2 regions of the Pseudoxanthomonas sp. OG2 genome follow, and region 1 is predicted to be linked to the other one. Evidence: predicted binding sites of a transcription regulator. Region 1 holds the regulator's gene; the other holds the start of a gene.
What was found. Region 1 encodes FliA, which starts transcription of late flagellar genes. Its sites were predicted from a motif close to TAAAGTTTNNCNNNCNNNGGCCGATAA; they were not measured.
Positions count from the first base shown of each region.

Region 2: the regulator FliA is predicted to act here: its motif matches at 2,088-2,114, upstream of FHW78_RS08265 (methyl-accepting chemotaxis protein).

Region 1 is NZ_JACHYM010000001.1:419,714-423,122, forward strand. It holds gene flhF (flagellar biosynthesis protein FlhF) at 1-422, shown strand, start outside; partial or broken gene FHW78_RS01865 (MinD/ParA family protein) at 478-1,290, shown strand; gene FHW78_RS01870 (RNA polymerase sigma factor FliA) at 1,287-2,033, shown strand; gene cheY (chemotaxis response regulator CheY) at 2,383-2,763, shown strand; gene FHW78_RS01880 (protein phosphatase CheZ) at 2,763-3,377, shown strand.
Region 2 is NZ_JACHYM010000001.1:1,757,074-1,760,482, reverse strand. It holds gene FHW78_RS08275 (hypothetical protein) at 1-71, opposite strand, end outside; gene FHW78_RS08270 (EAL domain-containing protein) at 128-1,909, opposite strand; gene FHW78_RS08265 (methyl-accepting chemotaxis protein) at 2,143-3,409, shown strand, end outside.

The DNA.
Region 1 (3,409 bases):
TGGCGCAGACCCTGGAACGCCTGCGCGACTACAAGCTGGTGCTGATCGACACCGCCGGCATGGGCCAGCGCGATCGCAACCTGGTCGGCCAGCTCAACTGGCTGCGCGCCGCCGGGCAGGTGCATACCCTGCTGGTGCTGCCGGCCAATTCGCACTTCGGCGACCTGGACGAGGTGGTCCGCCGCTTCAGCGGCGCCCAGCCGCACGGCGTGGTGCTGACCAAGGTGGACGAGACCGGCCGGCTCGGCAGCGCGCTGTCGGTGATCGTCGATCACCAGTTGCCGATGGCCTGGATCACCGACGGACAGCGCGTGCCCGAAGACCTGCACCGCGCCAGCGCGCCCAACCTGGTGCTGCGCCTGGACCAGCTGCGCCGCGAAGCCGACGAACCCAGCCACGCGGAGGCCATCCATGTCGCATGAACACCTGCTGCAGACCAACCCGCGCAGCACGCCGCCGCTGACCGGCGCCTTCCATCCGGTCCGCGTGATCGCGGTGACCGGCGGCAAGGGCGGCGTGGGCAAGACCAACGTGTCGGTCAACCTGGCCGCCTCGCTGGCCGAGATGGGCAAGCGGACCCTGCTGATGGACGCCGACCTGGGCCTGGCCAACGTCGACGTGCTGCTGGGCCTGGCGCCGAAATACACATTGGCGGATCTGGTCGCCGAACGCTGCCAGTTGGAGGACGTGCTGCTGGAAGGACCGGACGGCCTGCTGATCGTGCCGGCCTCGTCGGGTTTCCGGCACATGGCCGAACTCTCGCCGGCCGAACACGTCGGCCTGGTCAACGTGTTCTCGGAACTGCAGCGCGCCCTGGACGTGATGGTGGTGGATACCGCCGCCGGCATCACCGACAGCGTACTGACCTTCTGCCAGGCCGCGCAGGACACGGTGGTGGTGGTGTGTGACGAGCCGGCCTCGATCACCGACGCCTATGCGCTGATCAAGGTGCTCTCGCGCGAGCGCGGCGTGGACCGCGTGCACGTCATCGCCAACATGGTCCGCGACCCCAACGAGGGCCGCAAGCTGTACGAGAAGCTGGCCCGCGTGTGCGAACGTTTCCTCGGCGACGTCGCCCTGCACTATCTGGGGGCGGTGCCGCAGGACGACTGGCTGCGCCGCGCGGTGCAGCGCCAGCAGGCGGTGGTGAAGGCGTATCCGGGCAGTCCGTCGGCGCGCGCCATCAACGAGATCGCCCGGGTCACCGCACGCTGGCAGCCGCCTTCCGGCGCCCGGGGCAATGTCGAGTTCTTCGTCGAACGCATGATCAACCGGAGCGTGCCAGCATGAACACCGGCGCCGCCCAATACCGTGCCGTCCAGAAAGCGGCGGCCACCGACTTCGTCACGGTGCACGCGGACCTGGTCCGCCGCATCGCCCATCACCTGGCCGCGCGCCTGCCCGCCAGCGTGGAGATCGACGATCTGATCCAGGCCGGCATGATTGGCCTGCTGGAAGCCTCGCGCAGCTACGACGCCGAACAGGGCGCCTCGTTCGAGACCTTCGCCTCGATCCGCATCCGCGGTTCGATGATCGACGAGATCCGCCGCGGCGACTGGGTGCCGCGCTCGGTGCACCGGCGGGCCCGCCAGGCCGCCGCCACCGTGCGCGAAATCGAACAGCGCACCGGCCGCGCCGCCATCGCCACCGAGGTCGCGTCGGCGATGGAGATGCCGCTGCCCGAATACCTGCGCTTGCTGGAGGACGCCGCCCGCGGCCAGGTGCTGAGCCTGGAATCGCACATCGAGGACCATGGCGAACCGCAGACCGTGGTCACCGGCGGCCCCAACCCGCAGCAACAACTCGAGCGCAGCGAGTTCCGCCAGTCGCTGATCAAGGCCATCGGCCAGCTCCCCGAGCGCGAACAGCTGGTCCTGTCCATGTACTACGAACAGGAACTCAACCTCAAGGAAATCGGCGCCGTCCTCGGCGTCAGCGAATCCCGCGTCTGCCAGATCCACGGCCAGGCCATGCTGCGCCTGCGTGGTCGGCTGAATGTGTTCGAGAGCGTGGATGCCGGGTTGGAGGATTAGGCCGGGATTGGGGAGTCGGGATTGGGGATTCGCAAGAGCCTTTTGCTTTTGCCTCCCCCTTTGAAAAAGGGGGATTGAGGGGGATTTGCTTTGGGCGCCAACAGCAAGCGCTTCTCAACAGCCGAATGGCTGGTCAATCCCCCGTCGCCCGCTCCGCGGGCGCCCGCCCCCTTTTCGCTTTTAACAGCCGCATGGCTGGTCAAGGGGCTCTTTCAATCCCCAATCCCGAATCCCCAATCCCGGCCCCAGCCAATCCCGGCCCAAAAGTTTCCCCGCCACCTGCCGATAAGGCTCTCGAGCCCCCTCTACCCTGCTGCACCCGGAGCCCTTCGTGACAGCCAACAAGAACATGCGGATCCTGATCGTGGACGACTTCTCGACGATGCGCCGCATCATCAAGAACCTCCTCAACGATCTGGGCTACACCAATACCGCCGAGGCCGACGACGGCTCCAGCGCGCTGACCGCGCTGGCCCAGGGCAGTTTCGACTTCGTGGTGACCGACTGGAACATGCCGGGCATGACCGGCATCGAACTGCTCAAGGCCATCCGCGCCGACGATCGCTTCAAGACCCTGCCGGTGCTGATGGTCACCGCCGAGGCCAAGCGCGAGCAGATCATCGAAGCCGCCCAGAACGGCGTGAACGGCTACATCATCAAGCCGTTCACCGCGCAGACCCTGGAAGAGAAACTCGGCAAGATTTTCGAGCGCCTCGGAGCCGCCGCCTGATGGCTGCGGTCATGGAAGCCGGCAGCGCCCGCGCCGCGCTGGTCGAGCGCCTGCAGCACGCGCTGGACGCACTGGAACAGGGCGACGAGGCCGGCTGGCGGCGCGAGCTGGACACCATCGCCGCCTGGCGCACGCAGCCGATGATGCAGGGACTGGGCCGGCTGGCCCGCGAACTGGCGCAGACGCTGGGCGAGCTGCCGCCGACCCACGGTGCCGGCGATCTCGACGACGCCTGCGCGCGCCTGGATCACGTGGTCGCGATGACCGAACAGGCCAGCCACAAGACCCTGGATCTGGCCGAGCAGTGCCGCGGCCTGGCCGACCAGCTCAAGACGACCGCGCTCAGCGCCGAGCAGACCCAGCTGGTGGACCAGATCCGTTCCGGACTGTCGGAAATGGCGCTGGCGCAGAGCTACCAGGATCTCACCGGCCAGATCATCCGCCGCGTCGCCGGCATCGTCCGCCGCGTGCACGAGGGATTCGGCGAACTGGGCCTGCCGCCGCCGGAAAGGAAGAAGGACGACGGCCTGGCCGGTCCCGCGGTGGCGGGCCTGGACAAGGCGGCGTTCTCGCAGGACGACGCCGACGATCTGCTGTCGGGGCTCGGGCTCTAGCCGTCCGCCCACGCATCCCCGCCGATACCGAG
Region 2 (3,409 bases), 1.3 Mb from region 1:
CGCACGAGGCCACGCGCCAGCCGGTCGCTGGCGGCATCCAGAGCAATCCGGATTTCGGCCAAGGTCTCCATGCGGCGGACTATACGAAGGCCGCGTTCTGATTGTGTGACAGTCGGCGCCGGCGATCCTATTCCGTGACCGGTTCCGCGGTTGCCACGCCGTGCAGGCCCAGGCCGTGCCGCTTGGCATGCCGTTTGGCGGCAGCGGCGTCGGAGGCGACCTGCTCGGCGCTGTCGTAGCGGGCCGGGTCCACCTGGACCACGCCGATGGTCAGGGTGGTCAGCGGGAAGGTGGTGTAGCGGCCGCTGCGGTCTTCGCTTTCCAGCACGCCACGCGCCAGGTCCGGTTCGTCGAACAGCGCCCGCGAGGCGGCGTTGAAGTCGGCGATGATGTCGCGGCAGCGCCGCTCCCAGTCCTCGCTCTGCAGCAGCACCACGAAATCGTCGCCGCCGACATGGCCGACGAAATCCATGCTCGGCTGCACGTGCTTGAGCAGGGTGGAGGCGACCAGCCGGATCATGCGGTCGCCGCGGAAGTAGCCGTACTGGTCGTTGTACGGCTTGAAGCTGTTGAGATCGCAGTAGGCCGCGACGAAGGAGCGACCGGTTTCGAGCAGGCGGCCGATATGCTCGGAGATGGGGATATTGCCGGGCAGCAGGGTCAGCGGATTGGCGTAGCGCGCAGCCTCGATGCGCAGTTCGGTCACCCGTCGCACCAGTGCTTCGCCGGTGCCCACGCCCAGGTAGCGACCGTCGCGGGTGATGATGAAGCCATCCGACAGGTAGCGCTGATCCTCGCCCAGCAGGATTTCCGACATCGCGTCGATGCTCTGGCCGACGTCGCAGACGATCGGCGCGGCGTGCATCAGCAGTACGCAGGATTTTCGGCCGTTGAGCTCGCGTGCGAACGGCACCGCCATGCGTTCATTGAATACCCGCCGGTTGATCAGGCCCAGTGGCTGGCCATCGGCGTCCACCACCGGCAGCGACGGCAAATCGGGATGATTGCGGAACAGCTGTTCCGCATCGAAGTTGCTTGCCTCGTCGGTCAGCGACGGCGCATCGATCAGCAGGTGCGCGGCGGTGACCCCGCGGAAATCGGAGGCGCGCCGCGCGCGCGGCCACACCGGCAATTTCTCGAAACGCGCCTCGCGGACTTCCGCCGGCACCGCCAGCGCCACCTCGCTGGCCGGGCGCCCCAGCAGGTAGCCCTGCGCGTAGGGGATGCCGAGATCCTTGATGATCGCCAGGTCCTGCAGGCGTTCGACACCTTCGGCGACCAGTTCGGCGCCCAGGCTTTCGGCCACCTGCACCAGCGAGCGGACGATGCTCAGCCGACCCGGGCTGTCGGCGATGTGGTGGATCAGGTAGCGGTCGAGCTTGACGTACTCCGGCGACAACTCGTGCCAGAGCTCGAAGTTGGAATGGCCATTGCCGAAGTCGTCCAGGGCGATGCGGATGCCGGCCGCGCGCAGGTAGCCCAGCGCGTCGGCCAGCCGGCCGACGTCCTCGACGATGTCGCGTTCGGTGATCTCGATGACGAAGCGGCCCAGGTCGCGGCCGGCCGACAGCAGCACCTCGATGACCTGCTGCGGGCGCAGCGCGCCCTGCAGGATCGCGTGGGCGCTCAGGTTGACCAGCAGGCGGCCGCCGCGATCGAAGTCGAAGCTGCGCGCCAGCGTGCCGGCGGCGACGGTCTCCAGTTCGCCCAGGCGGCCGGCGGCGCGCGCGCGATCCAGCAGCTCCAGCGGCGAGCAGGCGCGGCCGGCGATGCGCATCAGCCCCTCGTGCGCGACCACCTTGTTGTCCTCCAATCGCACCACCGGCTGGAACGCCGCCAGCAGTTCGCGGCCACGCAGGACCGTATCCAGCAGCGGATCAGACGAGACGGCGGAATCGGGTGTGCACATGGGGCCGCGAACCTAGCGCGCCTTCATGACAGTTCCGCGACGCGGCTGATGACGTTCCGTCATCTGCAAGTGGCGCTTCGACATGGCGGTGATCACGCGACGTCATCGCGGTGTCGCACACACCGGGTACAACATCGTTGCCGCCGATGCACTGCGCAAACGGCCTGAAAACCGGCATTAAAGTCCAGAAGGAACCGGCCGATACCGATGCGGAATTCTGCCCGGAGTCCGCCATGCCGACCGCCTTCCGCCTGCCTTTCTCCTGGAAGCGCCCGTTTCCCCGACGCCTTTCCTTCCGCGACACCCACGCCGCGCTGACACGGTGGCTGGGGCGGATGACGATAGCCGGCAAGCTGCGCCTGTGCGCATGGGTGGCCGGCGCGGGATTGTCGCTGATCGCGCTGTCGTACTGGCACGCCAGCACCGGACAGGCGCGCGCCGCCGCCAGCTTCCAGGCGCAACAGGGCTACGGTGCGCTGCTCGCCGCGCTGGAGCGCCAGGTCGAGCAGACCCGGCGATTGCAGACGGTCTATGCGACCCGCCTGGATGACGCCGATCGCGATGCCCTGCGGCAGGCGCAGCAGCGTTTGCGTCGCGATCTGGAACGACTGCGCAAGCATCCGGCCGGCGCGGCGGACAGGAAACTGCTGGACGCGGCGGCCGGCCGCATCGACGAGTTCGCCGCCGGCATCGATGCGCTGAACGCACGGGTGGACGAGATGGGACAGGGCGACGCCAGCCTGTCCGCGACCTTGCGCGGTTCCGGCCAGGCGCTGGAAGAGGCGGTGCAGGTCGAGCAGGTCGTGGCGCTGGACGCCCCGATGCAGCGGATGCGCCGTTTCGAGAGCGAGTTCCTTCGCAGCGGCGATTCCGCATTGGCGGACCGGGTCAGCGAGGAGAAGCTGCCGTTCGAACTGGCGCTGTCGGCGAGCCGCATCGACGAGGTTCGGCGCGACGAGCTTCGCCAGCAGGCGGAGGCTTACCAGGCGGCACTGCTGGCGTATACCGCCGCGCGGGTCGGACTGGACGTGGAAGTCTCGTCGCTGGAAGACACCGCCGCCGCCATCGCGCCGGCGCTGGCGGATCTGGAGCAGGCCCGCGAACGCGGGCTGGCCGTCGCGGCGCGCCAGCAGCGCTCGCAACGGTTCGGCATGGCGGTGTTGTTCGTGGTGACACTCGCCGGCGTCGCCCTGGTGTTGGGTGGCGTGTTGTGGGCAGTGCTGCGGGCGGTGCGCCGGCCCCTGGCCGAAGCCGCCGAAGTGGCGGGCGCCATCGCCGACGACCGCCTCGACACGGTCGTGCGGGTCGACAATCCGCATGACGAAATCGGCCAGCTGATGACGTCGCTGGCGCACATGCAGGCCCGCCTGCGCGAACGCATCGCCGGCGAGCGCGCGGCGGCCCGCGAGAACGCGCGCATCCGCCAGGCGATGGACCACGCGCATGCGGGATTGATGGTGCTCGCCGCCGACGGCACGGTCGCTTTCGCCAACCACGGCC